Regions from separate parts of the Pseudomonas sp. 22526 genome, predicted to be linked through region 1. Evidence: predicted binding sites of a transcription regulator. Region 1 holds the regulator's gene; each other region holds the start of a gene.
What was found. The regulator FliA, encoded in region 1, starts transcription of late flagellar genes. The targets are predictions, from matches to a motif close to CTAAAGTTTNNNNNNNNNNNGCCGNTAA.
Positions count from the first base shown of each region.

Region 1 (14,727 bases):
TGCTCAGCCCCGGCGCCATGGGCCTGTACCTGCTGCATTCGGGCAAGATCGCGATTATCGCCGCGATGCCGATCCTGCTGCCCCTGGTGCTGGCGGCACTCATCGGTCCTATCTCCTTGGGCGGCTGGCTGTTTTCAACCAAGAGCCTGGCGCCCAAGTTCAGTCGCATGAACCCGCTCAGCGGCATGAAGCGCATGGTGTCGCCGACCTCGCTGATCGAGCTGCTCAAGGCCTTCGCCAAGTTTGTGGTGATCCTGGTCGTGGCTTTGTCGGTGCTGCGCTCGGATATCGACGACCTGCTGCGGATCGCCCACGAGCCGCTGGAGCAGGCGATTATCCACAGTGTGCAGGTGGTGGCCTGGAGCACCTTGTGGATGGCCTGCGGGCTGATCCTGATCGCTGCGGTGGACGTGCCGGTGCAGCTGTACCAGAGCTACAAGAAGCTGCTGATGACCAAGCAGGAAGTGCGGGACGAGCACAAGGACCAGGAAGGGCGCCCGGAGGTCAAGCAGCGGATTCGCCAGGCCCAGCGCGAGATGTCGCAGCGGCGGATGATGGCGGCGATTCCCGAGGCGGACGTGGTCATCACCAACCCGACCCACTACGCCGTGGCGCTCAAGTACGACGCGGAGAAGGGCGGGGCGCCGGTGTTGCTGGCCAAGGGCAGCGATTTCCTGGCGCTGAAGATCCGCGAGATCGCCGTGGCCAACGAAGTGCTGTTGCTGGAGTCGCCGGCGCTGGCGCGTTCGATCTACTACTCCACCGAGCTGGAGCAGGAGATCCCGGCCGGGCTCTATCTGGCGGTGGCCCAGGTGCTGGCGTATGTCTATCAGATTCGCCAGCACCAGGCTGGCAAGGGCAAGCGTCCCGATCCGCTCAAGGACCTGCCGATTCCGCCGGATTTGCGGCGCGATTCCTGAGGTCGGCCTTGGCTGTGCCGAGGTTATCGCGAGCTAGCTCGCTCCTATAGATTGAGTGCGGATTCTGTAGGAGCGAGCTTGCTCGCGATGGCGCCGAAAGTGCCATTTATAGTGGATGATGGCGCAACGCCATAAATCAGTTTGGCTTCCAGGCCAAAGTTGGAAGGCTTCTTGCAATACCCGCCCTGCGCCGCCTCCAGGCGTCAAAAGTTTGCTTTAGGGAACGGGGAATACCGGTGGATCGCTCTCAGTTAATCAGCACGGCTCGCACTAACCTGACTGACCTCAGTCGGGGGAATCTGGGTGTGCCGCTGTTGCTGCTGGTCATGCTGGCCATGATGATGCTGCCGGTGCCGCCGTTCCTGCTGGACGTGTTCTTCACCTTCAACATCGCCCTGTCGATCGTCGTCCTGCTGGTCTGCGTGTATGCCCTGCGGCCGCTGGATTTCGCGGTATTCCCGACCATCCTGCTGGTGGCGACCCTGTTGCGCCTGGCGCTGAACGTGGCCTCCACGCGGGTGGTGATGCTTCACGGTCAGGACGGTCACGCCGCCGCCGGTAAAGTGATCCAGGCCTTCGGCGAGGTGGTGATCGGCGGTAACTACGTGGTCGGTATCGTGGTGTTCGCGATCCTGATGATCATCAACTTCGTGGTGGTGACCAAGGGTGCCGGGCGGATTTCCGAGGTGAGCGCGCGCTTCACCCTCGATGCGATGCCGGGCAAGCAGATGGCCATCGACGCCGACCTCAACGCCGGCCTGATCGATCAGTCCCAGGCCAAGGCGCGGCGCCAGGAAGTGGCCCAGGAAGCCGAGTTCTATGGCTCCATGGACGGTGCCAGCAAGTTCGTCCGCGGTGACGCCATCGCCGGCCTGCTGATCCTGTTCATCAACCTGATCGGCGGCATGGCGGTCGGTATCTTCCAGCACAACATGTCCTTCGGCGATGCCGGCCGGGTCTACGCCTTGCTGACCATCGGTGACGGTTTGGTGGCGCAACTGCCATCGCTGCTGCTGTCCACCGCGGCCGCGATCATGGTGACCCGTGCTTCCGGTTCCGAAGACATGGGCAAGCAGATCAACCGGCAGATGTTCGCCTCGCCCCGGGCCCTGGCCGTCGCCGCCGGCCTGATGGCGGTGATGGGGCTGGTGCCGGGCATGCCGCACTTTTCCTTCCTGAGCATGGCGGCCCTGGCGGCTGGCGCTGCCTACCTGTTCTGGAAGCGCCAGAACGTGGTCAAGGTCCAGGCGCTGGAAGAGGTCAAGCGCCAGCAGGAGCTGCTGCCTTCGCCGGCCCGCGCCATGGAAACCAAGGAACTGGGCTGGGATGACGTGACCCAGATCGACATGATCGGCCTGGAGGTCGGCTATCGCCTGATTCCCCTGGTGGACCGCAACCAGGGTGGGCAACTGCTGGCGCGGATCAAGGGCGTGCGCAAGAAGCTGTCCCAGGACCTGGGCTTCCTCATGCCCACCGTGCATATTCGCGACAACCTCGACCTGGCGCCCAGCGCTTACCGGCTGACGCTGATGGGGGTGATCCTGGCCGAGGCCGAGATCTATCCGGACCGCGAGCTGGCGATCAACCCGGGGCAGGTCTACGGCAGTCTCAACGGTATCACCGCCAAAGATCCGGCCTTCGGCCTGGAGGCGGTGTGGATCGAGATCAGCCAGCGCGCCCAGGCGCAATCGCTGGGCTACACCGTGGTCGATGCCAGCACCGTGGTCGCCACCCACCTCAACCAGATTCTGTACAAGCACTCCAGCGAGCTGATCGGTCACGAAGAAGTCCAGCAGCTCCTGCAACTGCTGGCCAAGGGCTCGCCGAAGCTGGCGGAAGAACTGGTGCCGGGCGTGCTCTCGTTGTCCCAGTTGCTCAAGGTGCTGCAGGCGCTGCTGGCCGAACAGGTGCCGGTGCGCGATATCCGCAGCATTGCCGAAGCCATCGCGAACAATGCCGCCAAGAGTCAAGATACTGCCGCTTTGGTGGCCGCGGTGCGCGTCGGATTGTCGCGCGCCATCGTGCAAAGCATTGTAGGGACTGAGTCTGAGCTGCCTGTGATCACCTTGGAGCCCAGGTTGGAACAGATTTTGCTCAATAGTCTGCAAAAGGCAGGACAAGGCTCGGAAGAGGGTGTTCTGTTGGAGCCAAGCATGGCTGAGAAGCTGCAGCGTTCGTTGATCGAAGCCGCGCAGCGCCAGGAAATGCAAGGTCAACCGGTGATTCTGCTGGTAGCCGGTCCGGTCCGCGCGATGCTCTCGCGGTTCGGGCGCCTGGCGGTCCCGGGCTTGCACGTGTTGGCTTACCAGGAAATCCCTGACAACAAGCAAGTGACCATCGTTGCGACAGTAGGGCCCAACGGCTGAGGTAGTGGGTTATGCAAGTTAAGCGTTTTTTCGCCGCCGATATGCGTCAGGCCATGAAGCTGGTTCGTGATGAGCTGGGCGCCGACGCCGCCATCATTGGCAATCGCCGCATCGCCGGCGGTGTCGAGCTGACGGCTGCCCTGGATTACAAGCTGTCGGCGCTGGCGCCCCGGGTGCCGAACATGGAGCTTGAGGACGAACTGCGCAAGACTCAGTCGCGCATCGTTACCGCCCAGGCCGAACTGAGCCTGCGTGGCGACGGCGATGCCAGCACCAGTCGCCAGCTGTTCGCCGGCCTGCCGCTGACCGCCGCCGAGCCGCTGATCGAACCTACGTTCAGCGAGCCCCAGCGCCCGGCTCCGGTGGCCGCCGCGCCAGCGGTCGATCAGCGGGCATTCGACTCGATGCGTTTTGAACTCAACGGCCTGCGCGAGCTGCTGGAAGTCCAGCTCGGCTCCCTGGCCTGGAGCCAGTTGCAAGGCAGCCGGCCCGAGCAGGCCAACCTCTGGCGGCGCCTGCAGCGTATCGGCCTGTCCGGTCCGCTGGCCCGCGACCTGCTGGCGCTGATCACTGAAATCGACGAACCCCGCCAGGCCTGGCGCATGCTCCTGGCCCACCTGGCGCGGATGATCGTGACCCCGGAAGTCGAGCCATTGGAGGAGGGCGGTGTGATCGCCATGGTCGGCCCCGCCGGCATGGGCAAGACCACCACCCTGGCCAAGCTGGCTGCCCGTTACGTACTCAAGTACGGCGCGCAGAACATCGCGCTGGTGAGCATGGACAGCTACCGCATCGGCGCCCAGGAACAGCTCAAGACTCTGGGGCGGATCCTCAACGTCTCGGTGACTCATGTCGACCCGGGCCAGTCCCTGGCGCAAGCCCTCGATCCGCTGCTGCGCAAGCGCGTGGTGCTGATCGACACCGCCGGCCTGCAAGCCAGCGACCCGGCCCTGCGCATGCAGCTGGAAAGCCTGGCCGGACGTGGGATCCGGGCAAAAAATTATCTGGTCTTGGCAACCACCAGCCAGAAACAGGTTCTAACCGCCGCGTACCACAGCTACAAGCGTTGCGGGCTGGCCGGCTGCATCCTGACTAAACTGGATGAAACCGCCAGCCTTGGTGAGGTGCTGAGCCTGGCGATCAGTCACGAACTCCCCGTTGCCTATCTGACCGATGGCCCGCGGATTCCGGACGATCTGCACTTGCCGCGCCGTCACCAGCTGGTCAGTCGTGCGGTGAGCGTGCAGATGCAGGAAGAACCCAGCGAAGAAGCCATGGCTGACATGTTCGCTGACCTCTACCACAACCCGACCAAGCGGGTTGGCTGAGGGAATCATGAAAAAATTGCAATGTACCTACATCGATGGTCTGCCAGGCATTGTTCCGTTGGTGAACGCGCAGCCAGTTATGTGGCCCCGTCTAAGTAAGACAAGGTAAAGAAAGAACATGGGCAGCATGCATCCCGTACAGGTGATCGCGGTGACCGGCGGCAAAGGTGGCGTCGGCAAGACTAACGTGTCAGTGAACTTGTCCCTGGCCCTAGCGGAGCTCGGCCGGCGCGTCATGCTGCTGGACGCCGACCTGGGTCTGGCTAACGTTGACGTGCTGTTGGGGCTGACCCCCAAACGGACCCTCGCCGACGTGATCGAAGGCCGCTGCGAGCTGCGCGATGTGCTGCTGCAGGGGCCGGGTGGAATCCGTATCGTGCCGGCCGCGTCCGGCACCCAGAGCATGGTTCATCTGAGCCCGGCGCAGCATGCCGGCCTGATCCAGGCATTCAGCGACATCGGCGACAACCTCGATGTACTGGTGATCGACACCGCTGCCGGTATCGGCGACTCGGTGGTCAGCTTCGTCCGCGCCGCCCAGGAAGTCTTGCTGGTGGTCTGCGACGAACCGACCTCGATCACCGACGCCTACGCGCTGATCAAGCTGCTCAACCGCGACTACGGCATGAACCGCTTCCGCGTGCTCGCCAACATGGCGCAGAGCCCGCAGGAAGGCCGCAACCTGTTCGCCAAGTTGACCAAGGTCACGGACCGCTTCCTGGACGTAGCCCTACAATACGTCGGCGCCGTGCCTTACGACGAATGCGTGCGCAAGGCCGTGCAAAAGCAGCGTGCGGTCTATGAGGCGTTTCCGCGTTCGAAGTGCGCGCTGGCGTTCAAGGCCATTGCGCAGAAAGTCGATACCTGGCCGTTGCCGGCCAACCCACGTGGACATCTGGAATTTTTCGTCGAGCGGCTAGTGCATCAGACAGCGGGACCGGTGCTATGAGCGCCAGCGGCTACAACCTTTACAAAAAGTCGGCACGTGACAGCCAGTACGAATTGATCGAGCGTTATGCGCCACTGGTCAAGCGTATTGCCTATCACTTGCTGGCGCGCCTGCCGGCCAGTGTCCAGGTCGAAGACCTGATCCAGGCCGGGATGATCGGTCTGCTCGAAGTGTCGACCAAGTACGACGCGAGCAAGGGCGCGAGTTTCGAGACGTACGCGGGTATCCGTATCCGTGGCGCGATGCTCGATGAGGTTCGTAAAGGTGACTGGGCGCCGCGTTCGGTACATCGCAATACCCGGATGGTGAGCGATGCCATTCGCGCAATTGAAGCTAAAACCGGTCGTGACGCTAAAGATCATGAAGTTGCGGCCGAACTTCAATTGAGTCTCGACGATTATTACGGGATTTTGAACGACACCTTGGGCAGTCGCCTGTTCAGCTTCGACGACCTGTTGCAGGACGGCGAGCATGAAGGGCTGCATGAGGATGGCGCGAGTGCTCATCTCGAGCCGTCGCGCGACCTGGAGGACGAACGTTTCCAGGCTGCGCTGGCGGACGCGATTGCCAATTTGCCGGAGCGTGAGCGACTGGTCTTGGCGCTGTACTACGACGAAGAGCTGAACCTCAAGGAAATCGGTGAGGTCCTGGGGGTCAGCGAATCGCGGGTCAGCCAGTTACACAGCCAGTGCGCGGCCCGTTTGCGGGGGCGTTTGGGGGAGTGGCGAGCGCGCTGACAGGCAGTGTGGGGGACACTGCGGACGAGACTGGCACGACGTTGCCGGTCTTGCGGTGTGTATTCCATGCAGTCGTTGAGTGCTCTGCCTGATTGATTGAATGGCGCGTTCAGGTGCTGGACGCGTTTAAGACTGCTTGGAGGTCGAATTGGACAAGAACATGAAAATCCTCATCGTTGATGACTTCTCAACGATGCGGCGGATCATAAAAAACCTGTTGCGTGACCTGGGGTTCACCAACACGGTCGAGGCTGACGATGGCACCACCGCCATTCCGGTCCTCAACAGCGGGAGCATCGACTTTCTGGTAACGGACTGGAACATGCCTGGCATGACCGGTATCGATCTGCTGCGCCATGTGCGCGCCGATGAAAAACTCAAGCACCTGCCGGTACTCATGGTGACCGCTGAAGCCAAGCGCGAACAGATCATCGAAGCTGCCCAGGCCGGCGTAAACGGCTATGTGGTCAAGCCCTTCACGGCCCAGGCGTTGAAAGAGAAGATCGAGAAGATCTTCGAACGCATCGGTTGAGATGTGGAACCATTCCGCCACGGGGGAGCTATGGAGCACAACGAATCTTCATTGGGCGATTTCGAATCGACCCTGAAAAAACACGCACTCGAACTGGTCGACAGCCTTGAAAAAGGCAAGTTCGGCGAAGCCGTGCAACTGATCCATGAGCTCAACCAGACCCGTGACCGCGGCCTGTACCAGGAAGTCGGCAAGCTCACCCGCGAGCTGCATAGCGCCATCGTCAATTTCCAGATTGACCCGCATATGCCGCAAGCCGAGGAAGTTTCACAGATCACGGATGCCACCGAGCGCCTGTCCTATGTGGTCAGGCTGACCGAGGCCGCGGCCAACCGCACCATGGACCTGGTCGAGAGCGCCACCCCGTTGGTCAATGGCCTGAGCAGCGAAGCCCAGGCCCTGAGCGCCGACTGGGGACGTTTCATGCGTCGCGAACTGGGCGCCGAAGAATTCCGCGACCTGGCCCGCCGGGTGGACGGGTTCCTGACCCGCAGCGAGCAAGAGACGCGCGCGGTATCGAGCAACCTCAACGACATTCTGCTGGCGCAGGACTACCAGGACCTGACCGGTCAGGTGATCAAGCGCGTGACCCAGTTGGTCACCGAAGTCGAGAGCAACCTGCTCAAACTGGTCCTGATGGCCAGCCAGGTCGATCGTTTTGCCGGCATCGAACATGACCGTGAATCGATCCTCGCTGAAAAAGATCCGCAAAAACATCTGGCCAAGGGTGAAGGTCCGCAGATTCATGCCGATAAACGTGAAGACGTTGTATCCGGTCAGGACGATGTCGACGATTTGCTTTCCAGCCTTGGATTCTAGGAGCACCCATACATGAGCTTCGGCGCCGATGAAGAAATCCTTCAGGATTTTCTGGTTGAGGCCGGCGAGATTCTAGAGCAACTGTCCGAACAACTGGTCGAGCTGGAAAGCCGACCGGACGATGCGGATCTGCTCAACGCAATTTTTCGCGGTTTTCACACTGTAAAAGGGGGCGCCGGCTTCCTCCAGCTCAACGAGCTGGTGGAGTGCTGCCACATCGCCGAAAACGTGTTCGACATCCTGCGCAAGGGTGAGCGCCGCGTCGACGCGGAACTGATGGACGTCGTGCTCGAAGCGCTGGACGCGGTGAACGGCATGTTCGGCCAGGTTCGCGAGCGTACCGAGATCACCGCCGCCACTCCGGAACTGCTGGCGGCCCTGGCCCGCCTGGCCGAGTCTGCGGGGGCCGAGGAGGTCGCCGCACCGGTGGCCGAGGTTGAAGCCGTTGCCGAGCCGGTCGCCGAATCGACCGAAAGCGAGTCCGGTGATATCACCGACAGCGAGTTCGAGCAGCTGCTCGATTCGCTCAATGCCGCCAAGGCCGAGGCCGAAGCCCCGGCTGCTGTTGCACCTGCTGCGCCTTTGGCCGGTGGTGAAGCGGCCAGCGACGAAATTACCGACGCCGAGTTCGAGTCGCTGCTCGATCAATTGCATGGCAAGGGCCAGTTCGCACCGGATGCGGTGGCACCTTCGGCCACGGCGCCCGCTGCGGAAAAAGCCGCGGCCAGCGACGAAATCACCGATGACGAATTCGAAGCACTGCTGGACCAGCTGCACGGCAAAGGCAACTTTGCGGTAGAAGCACTGGATTCCGCGGTGGCCGCGGCGGTGCCGCCGGCTGCGCCAAGCGCGGCCGCTGCCGGTAGCGACCTGATCACCGACCAGGAGTTCGAATCCCTGCTCGACGAGCTGCATGGCAAGGGCAAGTTCTCTGAAGTACCCGCTGCCGCAGCGACCGTGGGTAGCGCAACGGCTGTCACGGCCTCGGCGCCTGCCGCCGTCGCCAAGCCGGCGGTGAAGAAAGCCGAAGCCAAGGTCGAAGCGCCGAAACCGGCTGCAGCGGCTGCTCCGGCACCTGCTCGTGCCCCGGCTGCCGCCCCGGCGGAAAAGCCGGTCAGCGAAGCCGAAACCACCGTGCGGGTCGATACCGCGCGGCTGGACGAAATCATGAACATGGTCGGCGAGCTGGTGCTGGTGCGTAACCGCCTGGTGCGCCTGGGGCTCAACAGCGGCGACGAAGCCATGTCCAAGGCCGTGTCGAACCTCGACGTGGTCACGGCCGACTTGCAGACCGCGGTGATGAAGACCCGGATGCAGCCGATCAAGAAGGTCTTCGGACGCTTCCCGCGCCTGGTTCGCGACCTGGCCCGCCAGCTCAAGAAAGAGATCAACCTGGAGCTGGTCGGCGAAGAGACCGACCTCGACAAGAACCTCGTCGAGGCCCTGGCCGACCCGCTGGTGCACTTGGTGCGCAACGCCGTCGACCACGGTATCGAGTCGCCGGAAGAGCGCGAGGAAGCGGGCAAGTCCCGTGGCGGCAAGGTGGTGCTGGCGGCCGAGCAGGAAGGCGACCACATCCTGCTGTCGATCTCCGATGACGGCAAGGGCATGGACCCGAACGTCCTGCGCGCCATTGCGGTCAAGCGTGGGGTGATGGACAAGGATGCCGCCGATCGCCTGAGCGACACCGAGTGCTACAACCTGATCTTCGCCCCGGGTTTCTCGACCAAGACCGAGATCTCCGACGTGTCCGGCCGCGGTGTGGGCATGGACGTGGTGAAGACCAAGATTTCCCAGCTCAACGGTTCGATCAACATCTACTCGACCAAGGGCCAGGGTTCGAAGATCGTCATCAAGGTGCCGTTGACCCTGGCGATCATGCCGACCCTGATGGTGATGCTGGGCAACCAGGCGTTCGCCTTCCCGCTGGTCAACGTCAACGAGATCTTCCACCTGGACCTGTCGCGCACCAACGTGGTCGACGGCCAGGAGGTGGTGATCGTTCGCGACAAGGCGCTGCCACTGTTCTACCTCAAGCGCTGGCTGGTCAGTTCCGCCGCTCACGAAGAGCAGCGCGAAGGCCACGTGGTGATCCTTTCGGTTGGCACCCAGCGCATCGGCTTCGTCGTCGATCAACTGGTCGGCCAGGAAGAAGTCGTCATCAAGCCATTGGGCAAGATGCTCCAGGGAACTCCGGGGATGTCCGGCGCCACCATCACCGGTGACGGCCGCATCGCCCTGATTCTCGATGTTCCGAGCATGCTCAAGCGTTACGCCGCACGGCGTATTTGAATACCGGAGGGGCGGGGCCATTTGCCTTGCCCCGCCTAACGGAGTGTTTATGGCAGTCAAGGTCCTGGTGGTGGACGATTCGGGGTTCTTCCGCCGCCGCGTCTCGGAAATTCTTTCAGCGGATATCAATATCCAGGTCGTCGGTACCGCGACCAACGGTAAAGAGGCGATCGATCAGGCTCTGGCGCTCAAGCCGGACGTGATCACCATGGACTACGAGATGCCGATGATGGATGGCATCACGGCGGTGCGGCACATCATGCAGCGCTGCCCGACGCCGGTATTGATGTTCTCCTCGCTGACCCATGAAGGCGCCCGGGTGACCCTGGATGCGCTGGATGCCGGCGCGGTGGATTTCCTGCCGAAGAATTTCGAAGACATCTCGCGCAATCCCGAGAAGGTCAAGCAACTGCTGTGCGAGAAGGTCCACAGCATCTCGCGCAGTAACCGTCGTTTCAGCAGCTACAGTGCCCCGGCGCCACAACCGGCACCGACGCCTGCGCCATCGAGCACCAGCAGCTTCAGCAGCACGGTCCCGGCACGTCCGGCACCGGCGCCGGTTCCTGCCCGCACGACGGCCACTGGTTCGTCGGCGGCACCCAAGCGCAAGGCCTACAAACTGGTGGCCATCGGTACCTCCACCGGTGGTCCGGTGGCGCTGCAGCGGGTGTTGACCCAACTGCCGGCCAACTTCCCGGCGCCGATCGTGCTGATCCAGCACATGCCGGCGGCCTTCACCAAGGCGTTCGCCGAGCGCCTGGACAAGCTCTGCCGGATCAGCGTCAAGGAAGCCGAGGATGGCGACATCCTGCGTCCGGGCCTGGCGCTGCTGGCACCGGGTGGCAAGCAGATGATGGTCGACGGCCGTGGCGCGGTGAAAATCCTCCCGGGCGACGAGCGTCTGAACTACAAGCCGTGCGTGGACATCACCTTCGGTTCGGCGGCCAAGTCCTACGGCGACAAAGTTCTGGCGGTGGTCCTCACCGGCATGGGCGCCGACGGTCGCGAAGGCGCGCGCCTGCTCAAGCAGGGCGGCAGCGCGGTCTGGGCCCAGGATGAGGCGAGCTGCGTGATCTACGGGATGCCGATGGCGATCGTCAAGGCGGAGCTGGCGGATGCGGTGTACGGCCTGGACGACATCGGCAAGCATCTGGTCGAGGCTTGTCTCTGATGGATGTTCTAAGCCTCATCGGGATCATCATGGCGTTCGTCGCCATCATCGGTGGCAACTACCTGGAAGGCGGTCATCTGTCGGCCCTGGCCAATGGTCCGGCGGCGCTGATCGTGCTCGGCGGGACCATCGGTGCGGCATTGCTGCAGTCGCCGCTGAGCGCTTTCAAGCGGGCCATGCAGATCCTCGGCTGGATCCTGTTTCCACCGCGGGTCGACCTGGCCGGTGGCATCGATCGTGTCGTCAACTGGAGCCTGACCGCCCGCAAGGAAGGCCTGCTGGGCCTGGAAGGCGTGGCGGATGCCGAGCCTGACACCTATTCGCGCAAGGGCCTGCAACTGCTGGTGGACGGCGCCGAGCCGGAATCCATCCGCAGCATCCTGGAAGTGGATTTCTACACCCAGGAAAGCCGTGACATCGAAGCGGCCAAAGTCTTTGAAAGCATGGGCGGCTACGCGCCGACCATCGGTATCATCGGTGCGGTCATGGGCCTGATCCATGTCATGGGCAACCTGGCCGACCCGACGCAGCTGGGCAGCGGTATCGCCGTGGCCTTCGTCGCGACCATCTACGGTGTGGCCAGCGCCAACCTGGTGTTGCTGCCGATCGCCGCCAAGCTCAAGTCCATAGCCTTGCGGCAGTCGCGTTATCGCGAAATGTTGCTTGAAGGAATCCTGTCGATTGCCGAAGGTGAAAACCCTCGTTCCATTGAGTTGAAGCTGCAAGGCTTCATGGATTGATGGGGGTAATGGACTATGTCCCGTCGTCGCCGGCATGAAGAGCATGTCAACCATGAGCGTTGGCTGGTGTCCTACGCGGACTTCATCACCTTGCTGTTCGCTTTTTTCGTGGTCATGTACTCGATCTCCTCGATCAACGAGGGCAAGTACAAGGTCATTTCCGAAGCGCTGATCGGCGTGTTCACCGACTCGGATCGCGCCCTCAAGCCGATTCCCATCGGTGAGGAGCGGCCCCAGACCGTGACCCCGGCCAAGCCGCTGGTCAAGGACAGCGAGCAGACCGATGCCGGTATCGCCGGCGCCAGCGACCCGCTGAAAAGCATCGCCGACGATATCAGCGCGGCCTTTGGCGACCTGATCAGTTCCAACCAGATGACCGTGCGCGGCAACGAGCTGTGGGTCGAGATCGAACTCAACTCCAGCCTGTTGTTCGGCAGCGGCGATGCCATGCCCAGCGACTTGGCGTTCAACATCATCGACAAGGTGGCGGCAATCCTCAAACCCTTCGACAACCCGATTCACGTCGAGGGCTTTACCGACAACCAGCCGATCCAGACCGCGCAGTACCCGACCAACTGGGAGCTGTCGTCGGCCCGTTCGGCGAGCATCGTGCGGATGCTGTCGATGCAGGGGGTCAATCCGCAGCGCCTGGCGTCGGTCGGCTACGGCGAGTTCCAGCCGGTAGCCAATAACGCGACGGCCGATGGCCGTGCCCGCAACCGTCGGGTGGTGCTGGTGGTGTCGCGCAATCTCGATGTACGCCGCAGCCTGACAGGCACCGGCACCGCCCATGCAACACCGGATGCGGCATTGAAGCGGGCTGGCACACAAACTGCACCTACGCCAGTCAAGACGCCGGGACGCGAGAGTGCCGTCAATTCTCCGTCACCGGCTTTATAACTGGGTGCTATTTCTCGGTCGGCCCGTGCCTGCCGGGAGGAACGATCTGAATGAGAGTCTGGGCAGTTGCCAACCAAAAGGGTGGTGTCGGTAAGACCACCAGTTCCATCGCTTTAGCCGGGTTGCTGGCCGAGGCGGGCAAGCGCGTGGTCGTGGTCGATCTCGACCCCCACGGCTCCATGACCAGCTATTTCGGCTATGACCCCGACAGCCTGGAACACAGTAACTACGACCTGTTCCTGCACAAGGGCAGCGTGCCTGAGGGCTTGCCCGGGCAGTTGTTGCTGTCGACCAGCGACGAACGTATTTCCCTGCTGCCATCGAGCACCGCACTGGCTACCCTGGAGCGCCAGTCGCCGGGGCAGAGCGGCCTGGGCCTGGTGATCGCCAAGAGCCTGGCGCAGCTGTGGCAGGATTTCGACTACGCAGTGATCGACAGCCCGCCGTTGCTCGGCGTGCTGATGGTCAACGCCTTGGCGGCGAGCCAGCAACTGGTGATCCCGGTGCAGACCGAGCACCTGGCGGTCAAAGGCCTGGAGCGCATGGTCAATACCTTGGCGATGATCAACCGCTCGCGCAAACAGGCGTTGCCGTTCAGCATCGTGCCGACCCTGTTCGACCGTCGGACCCAGGCGTCCCTGGGCACCCTGCGGGTGTTGCGCGACAAGTTCCCGGATGAGATCTGGCAGGGCTATATCCCGGTCGACACGCGCCTGCGCGATGCCAGCCGGGCCGGGCTGACGCCTTCGCAATTCGACGGCAAGAGCCGCGGTGTACTGGCCTACCGCGCCTTGCTCAAGCACCTGCTGGCCCAGCAACTTGTCCCGCAGGTGGCCTGACGTGCCGGATCATTCAAGTCTGCTGCCGGTCTGGCCGATAAAGCCTACAGGTCACTGTGCTGGGTTTTATCCGTGGGCATCCTCATGAACCGTCCTGTCGACGTTACGTCCCGGCCGCAGCTGGCGCTGCAGTCCTACCTGGACGCATTGCTGCAGGACGCCACCGAAGAAGAGTTCGCAGTTCCCGAAGCACTGCCGCAGGTTCAGGCAGCCGTAGAAGAAGTGGCGGTTTCGAGCGAGGTCCTGGATGAGTTCCAGGCCGCGGTGCTCGAAGAACAGGCTCGCGATGCCCTGGTCCAGCGTGCGCCGCCAGCCGCGGCTGTAGTCGCGCCGCTGGCCCGGGTCGAGGAGCCTGTGATCGCCCCGGTACTGGAGGCGCCCGCGCCACTGCCGGCCACCCTGTCGACCGTTGCGCCCTTGCTGCAAGGCCTGGTCGAGCCGGTGGTCGAAGTGCATCGGCCGCCCAGCAGTACGCCACCACCGGTGGCGGGCGACGACCGGCCGAGCTGGGCGGCGGAGCCCTTCGAGTGCCTGCTGTTCGATGTCGCCGGGTTGACCCTGGCGGTGCCGCTGGTCTGCCTGGGGTCGATCTACTCCCTGGCGGGGCACGAACTGACGCCGTTGTTCGGCCAGCCGGAATGGTTTCTCGGGATCCTGCCGAGCCAGGCCGGCAACCTGAAGGTGCTGGATACCGCGCGCTGGGTGATGCCCGATCGCTACCGCGACGACTTCCGCCAGGGCCTGCAATACGTGATCTCGGTCCAGGGCTACGAGTGGGGGCTGGCGGTGCATCAGGTCAGTCGCTCGTTGCGCCTGGACCCGAACGAAATCAAATGGCGCAGCCACCGTGGCCAGCGGCCATGGCTGGCGGGTACGGTCATCGAGCATATGTGCGCGCTGCTGGACGTTTCCGAACTGGCCGAGCTGATCGCCAGCGGCGGGGCGAAACACATGGCTATCAGCAAACCGGCGCCGAAGCCGATATAGACCAACAACAGGCTGCGCCGACGGTGCAGCCACACAGAACACACACCGTTTCCAACGGTTTTTTGAGGGGTCAGGGGTATGAATAAGTCGTCGTCTGCACAGGGTTCTGAAGATCCGATCCTGCAATGGGTAACTTTCAAGCTGGAT
Region 1 is NZ_JBQENK010000004.1:62,421-77,147, forward strand. It holds gene flhB (flagellar biosynthesis protein FlhB) at 1-920, shown strand, start outside; gene flhA (flagellar biosynthesis protein FlhA) at 1,157-3,286, shown strand; gene flhF (flagellar biosynthesis protein FlhF) at 3,298-4,614, shown strand; gene fleN (flagellar synthesis regulator FleN) at 4,733-5,563, shown strand; gene fliA (RNA polymerase sigma factor FliA) at 5,560-6,300, shown strand; gene ACTJKT_RS07200 (chemotaxis response regulator CheY) at 6,461-6,832, shown strand; gene ACTJKT_RS07205 (protein phosphatase CheZ) at 6,863-7,651, shown strand; gene ACTJKT_RS07210 (chemotaxis protein CheA) at 7,664-9,943, shown strand; gene ACTJKT_RS07215 (protein-glutamate methylesterase/protein-glutamine glutaminase) at 9,993-11,114, shown strand; gene ACTJKT_RS07220 (flagellar motor protein) at 11,114-11,854, shown strand; gene motD (flagellar motor protein MotD) at 11,870-12,754, shown strand; gene ACTJKT_RS07230 (ParA family protein) at 12,805-13,593, shown strand; gene ACTJKT_RS07235 (chemotaxis protein CheW) at 13,678-14,580, shown strand; gene ACTJKT_RS07240 (chemotaxis protein CheW) at 14,659-14,727, shown strand, end outside.

Region 2 (5,521 bases), on a different contig from region 1:
TGCCCTGGGCCTGGCGATGGCTGCTGCCCATGGCGCCGACCACTTCCTGGGTGCCGCTTTGCAGCTCCTCAATGACCTGGCGGGTTTCCTCCACCGATTCCTGGGTGCGGCGGGCGAGGTTGCGCACTTCGTCGGCGACCACCGCGAAACCGCGCCCGGCCTCGCCGGCGCGGGCAGCCTCGATGGCAGCGTTGAGGGCCAGCAGGTTGGTCTGCTCGGCGATGGCGCGAATCACTTCCAGCACCGTGCCGATCTTCTCGCTGTTGGCGGCCAGGCCTTCGACCTGGGTCATGGCGGTGCTCATGTCGGCCGCCAGGTGATCGATGCTGGTGGTGGTGCGGTCGATCACGCTCAGGCCCTGGCGCGTGGCCTGGTCGGCATCGCGGGCGGCCTGGGCGGCCTGGGCCGCGCTGCGGGCGACGTCCTGGGCGGTGGCGCTCATCTCATGGGAAGCGGTGGCCACCTGGTCGACCTGGCGATACTGCTGCTCCATGCCGGCGCTGGTCTGGGTGGCGATGGCCGAGGATTGGTCGGCGGTGCCGCGGGCGTCCTGCACCGAGCGTTTCACCTCGGCGATGATAGGTTGCAGCTTGTCGAGGAAGCGGTTGAACCAGCCGGCCAGCTGGCCCAGCTCGTCCTGCTTGTCGTAGTCCAGGCGCCGGGTCAGGTCGCCTTCGCCGCTGGCGATGTCTTCCAGCATGTGCGCCACGCCGAGGATCGGCCGGGTCACGCTGCGCGCCATCAGCCACACCAGCAGCAAGCCGAGCACCGCGGCCAGCAGGCCCAGGCCCAGCTCGACCAGGGTGCCGGCCTTATTGCTCTGGTCCAGCTGGTTCTTCAGGGCTTCGGCCGGGCCCACCAGGACCCGCTCCGGCACTTGCAGCAGCACGCCCCAGGGCTTGCCGTCGGGAATCGGGGTGAAGGGCGCGAGCACTTTCAGTGCGCTGTCGTTGTGCAGGCTCTGGGTCTGGGTGCTGGCCGACAGCAGGCGGATCAGTTCGCCGCCGTTGGCCTGGTCCAGCTGGTCCAGGCGCTGGCTGAGCTTGCTGGCGTCGGCGCTGTAGCCGGCGAGCAGGCCGACCGGGCTGATGATGCTGACTATGGTCTGGCCGTCATAGAGCTCTTTGCTCGCTTGCTGGCTGACCGATTGCAGGCTGTTGAGGTTGATGTCCACCGACAGCGAGGCGATGACTTTGCCGTTCACCAGCAGCGGGAACACGATGCTGGTCATCAGCACGTTCTGGCCGTCGATCACATAGAAGTAGGGCTCGATCACGCAGGGCTTGAGGGTGCTGCGCGGGCAGGTGAACCAGGCGTTGGCCGGCTGGCCGCTGGGGCCGGTGGTGGTATCGCTCATGTCGCTTTCCGGCAGCGCCATGGAAGTCAGCTTGCCCGGGGTCGGCTGCGACCAGTACAGGGCGAAGCGGCCCTTGTCGTTGCTGCCCAGTTCGTTCTGGCCGCTGAAGAGTTCGTCCTTGCCGTCCAGGGCATTGGCTTCGAACACCAGCGACAGGCCGAGCAGGTCGGGGTTGGCCTGCAGCGCCGACTTCACCTGGCGGGTCAGGTCCTCGCGCAGGTCGAAGGCATCGAGGAAGCGCTTCTCGGCCTGTTCGCGCAGGAACAGCACCTGGCGCGAGAAGCCGTGGCCGTATTGATAGGCGTCCATGAATTGCTGGCGAATGCCCAGCGCCTGGACTTCGCCCTGGGCCTCGATGCGGGCCTGGGCGGCTTCGTTGAGCATCTCCATGCTCGAAGCCTTCACCAGTGAGGAGCTGTGCTCCATGCGGTACAGCGAAAGCCCCACCAGCAGGGTCACGATGCCGGCCAGGCAGAGTCCGGCAAGCAGGGTGATTTTCCACTGGATGGAAAGTTGTCTGAGCGACATGGAGACGTCCTTATTCGATATTTATTTGAGACTTTGCAACGTATCGGCCGAAGAACGGCCTTCTTTAAACGCTCGTTCGAATTTTCCAGGTTTGTGGGCTTACGCCTGTAGCCGCTGGCGCAGCCTGCGATCGACTGCGCAGCAGTCGTAAAGCGGACACCTCATTACATCCAGGCTTGACGGTCGCCCTTTGCGGCCGCTGCGCGCCCGATCGCAGGCTGCGCCAGCGGCTACAGGGAACGTGTTGGCAGGGGGCGGGTTTTGACAAGCGTTGCCCGCTGCTGCAAAGTGCGCGCCCTCTAATAAGACCCTCCTTTTTCAATCCGGCGTCGGCAGCCATGCCCTCTGGCCGGACTCATTCCTTTTGCGGCGTTTTCCCGCCGCAGTGCCATGAGGTAACGATGATTAATGCAGTAATTGCCGCGGTTGGCGTCATGCTGGTCCTCAGCCTGTCCCGCGTGCATGTGGTGATCGCGCTGATCGTAGGCGCGCTGGTGGGAGGGCTGACCGGTGGCCTGGGTATCGAGGCGACCCTCAAGGCTTTCAATAACGGCCTCGGCGGCGGAGCGACTGTGGCCCTGTCCTACGCCTTGCTCGGTGCCTTCGCGGTGGCGATCGCCAAGTCCGGCCTGGCCCATGCCCTGGCGGACAAGATCCTGCTGCTGGTGGACCGCCAGGACGCCAACGGCGGCGGCAGCGTCAAATGGCTGCTGATCGGCCTGTTATGGGTGGTGGCGATCGCCTCGCAGAACATCCTGCCGATCCATATCGCCTTCATCCCGCTGCTGGTGCCGCCACTGTTGTATGTGCTGAGCAAATTGCAGCTGGACCGACGGCTGATCGCCTGCGTCATCACCTTCGGCCTGATCACCCCGTACATGTTCCTGCCGGTGGGTTTCGGCAATATCTTCCTCAACGAGATCCTGCTGGCCAACGTCGCCCGCAGCGGCGTGGACATCAGCAATATCAATGTCACCCACGCCATGGGCATTCCGGCGCTGGGCATGGTCTTCGGCCTGCTGCTGGCCTTTGTCAGCTACCGCAAGAAGCGTGTGTATGACCTGGAGCTGATCGAGAAAGTCGAGCAGGTGACGGTGCAATACAACCCGCGCACGCTGCTGGTGGCGGGCCTGGCGATTGTCGCGGCCTTTGTCATCCAGCTGTTGCTGGATTCGATGATTATCGGCGCGCTGTCCGGCTTCCTGATCTTCTCGGTGTCGGGCATCGTGCGCTGGCGCGAGACCGACGACCTGTTCACCGAAGGCATGAAGATGATGGCGATGATCGGCTTCATCATGATCGCCGCCGCCGGTTTCGCCGAGGTGATGAAGGCCACCGGCGAGGTGAAGAGCCTGGTGGAATCCTCGGCCAGCTGGATCGGCCACAGCAAGGGCGTCGGCGCCTTGCTGATGCTGCTGGTGGGGCTGCTGGTGACCATGGGCATCGGCTCGTCGTTCTCCACCGTGCCGATCCTGGCGACCATCTTCGTGCCGCTGTGCGTGCAGCTGGGCTTCAGCCCGCTGGCCATCGTCTGCATCGTCGGCACCGCCGGTGCCTTGGGCGATGCCGGCTCGCCGGCCTCGGACTCGACCCTGGGCCCGACCTCCGGCCTGAATATCGACGGCCAGCATCACCATATCTGGGACACCGTGGTCCCGACCTTCCTGCACTACAACCTGCCGCTGCTGGCGTTCGGCTGGGTGGCGGCCATGGTGCTCTGAGACCGCAGGGTTTCAGCTGCACCGTGTTGTTGCTATCGCGAGCAAGCTTCGCTCCTACAGAAGCATCAGATATCTGTAGGAGCGAAGCTTGCTCGCGAAAGATCTCAAGGGCGCTGCGTGTCCGCAGGTTCAACGCATCGTCCCGCGGGGCTCAACTTTTGTTCCGGCGTGCCGTTAAGGCTGTATCCCGCCAATAAAATCCAGAGTGAGCCTCCTATGCGCCTAAGTCTGAAGGGCAAAGTCCTGTCCCTCGCGGTCCTCCCGGTCTTGCTGTTTGCGCTGGTGATCAGCCTGACCACGGTTGTCATGCTCAAGCAGCAGGCAAAGAACGAGGTGGACGAGACAAGGCAGCGCCTGCTCGGCGAGGCCAAGACCACGCTGCAGAGCTATGTGGAGGTGGCCCTGAGCACCGTCAAGCCGCTCTACGACGCGGCGGCGCCCGGCGATACCGCGACCCGCGCCCAGGTGGTGAAGCTGCTGTCGAACATCACCTACGGCAAGGACGGTTACTTCTTCGGCTACGACTCCGAGACCGTGCGCCTGTTCAAGGGCAACAGCCCGGACGGCGTGGGTAAGAGCTTCAAGGACAACCGCGACCCCAACGGCGTGTACGTCAACCGCGAGCTGGTCAAGGTCGGCAAGGACGGCACCCACTATGTGCAGTACAGCTCGACCCAGCCGGGCAGCGACGTACTGGTGCCGAAACTGGGCTACACCGAATACCTGCCCAAGTGGGACCTGATCCTCGGTTCCTCGGTGAACCTGGACGGCATCGACGCCCAGGTGGCCGAGGTCGAGGCCAGCGTCAACGAACGCATGCAGGGCATGGTCCTGAGCATCATCGGCATCGCCGTGGTGGTGCTGCTGGTGATCGCCGCCATCGGCATGCTGGTGGCCAATACCATCCTGCGGCCGCTGAACCTGATGAAGCTCAACCTCGACGATATCGCCGCCGGCGAAGGCGACCTGACCCGCCGCCTGGCAATCACCAGCCAGGACGAGCTGGGCGACCTGGCCGGCTCCTTCAACCGCTTCGTCGACAAGATCCACGGCCTGGTGCGGCAGATCACCGAGATGACCGGCCAACTGACCGGCCTGGTGACCCAGGTGTCCGAACAGGCCCAGCGCTCCGAGCAGGCCATGGAGCGCCAGCGCCACGAGACCGATCAGGTGGCGACGGCTATCAATGAAATGTCGTCGGCGGCCCAGGAAGTGGCGCGCAGTGCCCAGGGCGCGGCCGTGGCGGCGCAGCAGACCGACGAGGAAGGCCAGGCGGCCAAGCGCGTGGTGGATGGCAGCATCCAGCAGATTCACGCGCTGGTCAGCGATATCCGCAGCAGCGGCACTTCCCTGGACAGCCTGCAGAAGGACGTGGCGTCGATTGTCAGCGTGCTGGACGTGATCCGTTCCATCGCCGAACAGACCAACCTGCTGGCCCTCAACGCCGCCATCGAAGCGGCGCGGGCCGGTGAGGCCGGGCGTGGTTTCGCGGTGGTGGCCGACGAGGTCAGGGCGCTGGCCAGCCGCACCCAGCAGAGCACCCAGGAAATCCAGGGCATGATCGACCGCCTGCAACAGGGCACGCGCACCGCCGTGGAAGCCATGCGCCGCTCCAGCGATGCCGGTGATGGCACCTCGCACCAGGCCAACGAAGCCGGGGCCTCCCTGGATGCCATGGCGCAGCTGATCGGCACCATCAACTCGATGAACGCACAGATCGCCAGTGCCGCGGAAGAACAGACCGCGGTGGCCGAAGAGATCAACCGCAGCGTGCACCAGATCGCGGTGGCGGTGGACAGCGTCGCCGACGAAACCCAGCTTGGCGCCCAAACCTCACGCAGCCTGGCCGACCTCGGCCAACGCCTGGGCAAGCTGGTGGGGCAGTTCCGTATCTGAGTCCTGGAGATCGCTATCG
Region 2 is NZ_JBQENK010000005.1:159,348-164,868, reverse strand. It holds partial or broken gene ACTJKT_RS09740 (methyl-accepting chemotaxis protein) at 1-253, opposite strand, end outside; partial or broken gene ACTJKT_RS09735 (HAMP domain-containing protein) at 596-1,666, opposite strand; gene ACTJKT_RS09730 (Na+/H+ antiporter family protein) at 2,290-3,606, shown strand; gene ACTJKT_RS09725 (methyl-accepting chemotaxis protein) at 3,823-5,502, shown strand.
Region 2: the regulator FliA is predicted to act here: its motif matches at 3,757-3,784, upstream of ACTJKT_RS09725 (methyl-accepting chemotaxis protein).

Region 3 (5,521 bases), on a different contig from region 1:
GAAAGCTGGCTCAACGAGCAGGCTGACGTCAAGCAGCGCGGGCTGGTGTTCAGCGGCTACATGATCGCCTCGTATCTGGGGCTGGTCCTGGGGCAACTGATTCTGGTCATGCACCCGGCCCTCGGGCCTGAATTGCTGATGCTGGTGGCCCTGTGTTTTGCCCTGTGCCTGGTACCGGTGGCCATGACCCGACGCATTCACCCGGCGCCTTTGCATCCGGCGCCCATGGAGCCGCGCTTCTTTATCAAGCGCGTTCCGCAGTCACTGAGCACGGTGCTCGGGTCGGGGCTGATCGTCGGCTCGTTCTATGGTCTGGCGCCGCTGTATGCATCCCAGCAGGGCTTGAGTACCGAGCAGGTCGGCCTGTTCATGGGCAGCTGCATTTTTGCCGGGCTGGTGGTGCAGTGGCCGCTGGGGTGGTTGTCCGACCGTTACGACCGGGCCCTGCTGATTCGCTGCTTTGCCTGCTTCCTGGCAGTGGCAGCCTTGCCGTTGGCGATTCTGCCTCAGGTGCCGCTGGAGGTGCTGTTCGCCCTGGGATTCCTGTGTTCGCTGGTGCAGTTCTGCCTGTACCCGCTGGCGGTGGCGTTTTCCAACGACCATGTCGAAGGCGATCGGCGGGTCTCCTTGACCGCTATGCTGCTGGTGACCTATGGCGTCGGGGCCAGTATCGGGCCGTTGGTGGCGGGGGTGCTGATGAAGCTGTTCGGCAGCCAGATGCTCTATGCGTTCTTCAGCTTTTTTGCCCTGGTACTGGTCTGGCGCATCCGGCCGAAAGCCGTGACCAACCTGCATCAGGTCGACGATGCGCCGCTGCATCACGTGGCGATGCCGGACAGCATGTCCAGTTCGCCGTTGGTGGCCGCGCTCGATCCGCGGGTCGACGAGCAGGTGGTGCAGGATCAGATGCAGCAGAGCAGCACGCCGGAAGCCGAACCCCCGGTCGCGACCGAAGATGCTGCGGATGAAGTTGAGGGGTCGGTAGGGAAGCCGGATGATTCCGGGGCGGATCAGTTCAGTGGGGCCAGGCCCTAGAAACGAAAAACGGGCAGTCGCCGCAAGGGACTGCCCGTTTTTTATCGACCCGCGAGTCTCAGAGGTCGTCTTTGTCGAAGCGCCGGGCTTCGCGTTGCAACTGGTAGACGAAGCGCTCGACCTGGCGTTGAACCAGACCGCTCATGTTATGGAAGCGCACGCCGGCGAAAGTCGTGTCGATCTTCTCTTCGTGGTGCAGGTAACGCAGTTCCACCGGAGCAGTCATGCTGCCGAAGGGCAGGGCGGCGATAAAACGCTCGTAGACCTGGCCCAGTTGCAGGCGGCTGGAGATGTCGCCATCGAAACGCAGCTTGCAGCCGGTAGCGGAGATATCCAGCAGTTTGCCGGCGATCGGCGCCTTGAGTTTTTCGCCGCCCAGTTCGATGTTGACCAGTTGGGCCAGCTTCAGGGCAGCGCGAAAGGCATTGCGGCGCTGGTGATAGACCACTTCGTCCGGCAGGGTGCCGCGGTAGCAGCGTCCGCCATTGGATTCGTCGATTGTCGGGATGCCGTTGCTTTCCCAGGCGATGCGCACGCCGTCGTGAAAGCCTTCGACGCGAAACGGTTCGCCGGCGAGCATGAAGCGTTCGCCATCGCGAGGGATCATTTCGTCCAGGGCGATCATGTTGCTGTCGCGATCGACCTCGACCAGATAGCTTTGGAAGCGCTGGCTGCGTTCGTGGAAAGTGATGATCAGCGGGTCATGGCTGTCTTGCAGCAAGCGCAGCGTGGAGTTGATTTCCAAGGGGGTGGTGAGCACCTTGGGTGGCTGCGGCGCATCTTCTGCGTTTACGGCATTGAACACGGTTCATCAATCTCCAGACAAAATACGACTACACGCAAGAGCCAGCATTTTGCCAGCATGTTCCGCGACTTGATAGGGCGCGCTCATCTCTGGGGTCAAGCCTGGCTAAGCGGGCGAGGCTTGGCCAGCTTGGCGGTTGAGCCGCGGGCATCATAGAGGGCTGGAGGCTCGCCACCGGTGAGAATTTTCAATTGATTGGCGGTGGTGGCCTGTTGAACCTGGATCGAACGACCGTTGAGTTCGTTCGCCGCCTGGCAATCGGCAAGCATCTGGGTCAGCACATCGCTCTGGGCCAGCAACTGGTCGCCAATCGAGGAATGGCTGGCCAGTTGTTCCAGGCCGGCGCGGCTGACAGGCAGATTCAGGCTGGCGAGGATTTCGCTGCGTTTGCGGCCATGCTGCTCGAGCAAAATGATCAGGGCTTGCTTCTGCGCGAGAATCTCTTCCAGCAGCGGCATGTCGCGACCGTGCAGGGCGAGGGATTCGGTGTGCAGCAATTCCAGCAATTGTTGAGCTGGAGCAAAGTCGTCAGTGATCAGTTGCAGCAAATTAGTGTCGTGCATGTATGGCCTTGGGTTTTAAGCGTCCAAAAAACTGGCGCAGGCCTTATTGGCTAGCGCTGGGCTTCGAAATTGAGCAGTTTGCTGGCTACACGGTTGCTGTCGACTTTATAGCTGCCATCGGCAATCGCTTGCTTCAACTCGGCCACGCGGGCGTTGTCGACGGCAGGCTGGTCGCGCAGCTTGTCAGTGATCTTCTGCAACTGTTGAGCCTCATTGCTGAGGTGTACCGACTCCCCGCTGGTGCTGGCCTGTTCGGCCGGAGCGTTCAGCGGCGCGGACTTGTCGGCGTCGCCGGTTTCCTTGCTGGCGCTGGTGCGCGTGCTGCCGGTGAGTGAGGGAGAGCTGTTTAAACGGCTGAAATCGATGACCATGGTAAAAAAACCTCTGGGTATTTGGACGCTTGACTTGTTTTCGGCAATACCCCGGAAAACTTTAGGCTCAAATATCGATAAGCCCGCACGCGCCGCTGTTGCCCTGCATGGGCCACAGTTTAGGGGGCAACAGTGCACAGCGCCAGTCGTCTACATCGCGACTTCCACCTGTCCCGGCGCGGTGATCCGCGCTTTGATGACCCGTTGTGAATTGAGGTTCTTGACCCGTATCTGCTCGCTCATGCCGCCATTGGACAGGGCTTCGCCGGGCATTTTCACGTTCAGCGTGCCGCTGCGGGCGGAGATCACCACCTGATCGCCCTTGCGCACCACTTCCGCCTGTTCCAGGTGAACCAGGGTGACGAGTTGGTCGGCGACCATTGGTCGGACAAGCTTCTGCCCGATGGCCTGGTCCACTGAAGTCAGATAGCCCTGGCTGATCTGGCCGATATCGCGCTCGCGTAGTATCACGTCGTCGGGGCTGATGATGCCGGCGCGCTTGAGTGGCCGGGTGGTGGTCACCACTTCGCGGAACAGCTTGACCTGGGCGGGCACGAACACGGTCCAGGGCGAGGCGCCGTCGCAGCGGACGCGAACGGTCACGCGTCCCAGCGGTTGCGCCGGGCTTTCCAGGGTCGCTGTCAATTCCTTGTCGCAGTGCGGCATGCGCAGCCGCGGGTCGAGCTGATTGACCTGGATCTCGTAGCGCCCAGGCGTTTGACTGGTTGCCAGATAGTCTTCTACGGTGAATTCAAGAAACCCCTGAGTGACGCCGATAAGTAGATCAGGCAGGGTTACCGAGTCAGCAACGGCAGGATGGCCAGGGTTTAAAAGAAACAAAGCCGACAGCCCGTACAGCAATCTGCGGTAGTTTGATATCAGGCGTCGGGAAAATGTCGTTTTGGCGTTCATAACAGTTAAAAAGCAAGCGCCGTGCCGTTTAGCGATGAGCGCGCGTCGGATCTTAAGCTTTGGGGAGTCTGGGCATGGCTGGTGTAATGGATTCGGTGAACCAGCGCACGCAACTGGTAGGGCAGAATCGCCTTGAGCTGCTGTTGTTCCGTCTCGACGGGCAGCAGCTCTATGGGATCAACGTGTTCAAGGTTCGGGAGGTGCTGCAATGCCCCAAACTGACGTTGATGCCCAAATCCAGTCCTGTGGTGTGCGGTGTCGCGAATATTCGAGGGGCGACCATTCCGATCCTGGACCTGGCGATGGCCACCGGTTCGGGCGGGCTGCAGGATCTGAGCAACCCCTTTGTCATCATCACTGAGTACAACACCAAGACCCAGGGGTTTCTGGTGCGCTCGGTCGAGCGCATCGTCAACATGAACTGGGAGGAGATCCATCCGCCACCCAAGGGGACGGGGCGCGATCACTACCTGACGGCGGTGACGCGGGTCGACAATCAGTTGGTGGAAATCATCGACGTCGAGAAGGTGCTGGCCGAGGTCGCGCCGACGCCCGAGACCATTTCGGTGGGCGTGGTGGATGTCGAGACTCAGCACAAGGCTGTTTCACTGCGGGTGCTGACGGTCGATGACTCGTCAGTGGCGCGCAAGCAGGTCACGCGTTGCCTGCAGACCGTGGGGGTCGAAGTGGTGGCCCTGAACGATGGCCGGCAAGCGCTGGACTACCTGCGCAAGCTGGTCGACGAGGGCAAGAAGCCTGAAGAAGAGTTTCTGATGATGATCTCCGACATCGAGATGCCGGAGATGGATGGCTACACCCTCACGGCCGAAATACGCAACGATCCACGCATGCAAAAGCTGCATATCATCCTGCATACTTCGTTGTCAGGTGTATTCAATCAGGCGATGGTGAAGAAGGTCGGTGCCGATGACTTCCTTGCCAAGTTTCGTCCTGATGACCTGGCATCCCGGGTTGTCGACCGGATCAAAGCAGCAGATAACAGCTAGGGATATCCATCCCTGGCGGTCACACGATTTAAGAGGCGGCATCATTGTCTACGGGTAATTTGGATTTCGAACAGTTCCGGGTGTTCCTGGAAAAAGCCTGTGGGATCTTGCTGGGCGAGAACAAGCAATATCTGGTGTCGAGCCGTCTCAACAAACTGATGGAACAGCAAGGCATCAAGTCCCTCGGGGAGCTGGTTCAGCGCATTCAGACCCAGCCGCGCAGCGGTTTGCGGGAGATGGTGGTCGATGCCATGACCACCAACGAAACCCTGTGGTTTCGCGATACCTATCCATTCGAGGTGTTGAAGAACAAGGTCTTGCCGGAAGCGATCAAGGCCAGCCCCAACCAGCGCTTGCGCATCTGGTCGGCGGCCTGTTCCTCGGGTCAGGAACCCTATTCGTTGTCCATGTCGATCGATGAGTTCGAGAAGGTCAACATGGGGCAACTGAAGATGGGGGTGCAGATCGTTGCCACCGACCTGTCCGGGACCATGCTGAACAACTGCAAGACCGGCGAGTACGACAGCCTGGCGATTGGTCGCGGTTTGTCGGCCGACCGCCTGCAGCGTTATTTCGACCCCAAGGGGCCGGGACGCTGGGTGGTCAAGGCGCCGATCAAGAGCCGGGTCGAGTTCCGCTCGTTCAACCTGCTGGACAGCTATGCCAGTCTGGGCAAGTTCGACATCGTGTTCTGCCGCAATGTGCTGATCTACTTCTCCGCCGAGGTGAAGAAGGACATCCTGATGCGCATTCACAGCACTCTGAAACCGGGTGGTTACCTGTTTCTCGGGGCTTCCGAAGCGCTCAATGGATTGCCCGACCACTACC
Region 3 is NZ_JBQENK010000003.1:104,499-110,019, forward strand. It holds gene ACTJKT_RS05250 (MFS transporter) at 1-1,035, shown strand, start outside; gene ACTJKT_RS05255 (flagellar brake protein) at 1,094-1,840, opposite strand; gene ACTJKT_RS05260 (flagella synthesis protein FlgN) at 1,936-2,403, opposite strand; gene flgM (flagellar biosynthesis anti-sigma factor FlgM) at 2,454-2,774, opposite strand; gene flgA (flagellar basal body P-ring formation chaperone FlgA) at 2,925-3,686, opposite strand; gene ACTJKT_RS05275 (chemotaxis protein CheV) at 3,761-4,693, shown strand; gene cheR (protein-glutamate O-methyltransferase CheR) at 4,738-5,521, shown strand, end outside.
Region 3: the regulator FliA is predicted to act here: its motif matches at 2,812-2,839, upstream of flgM (flagellar biosynthesis anti-sigma factor FlgM).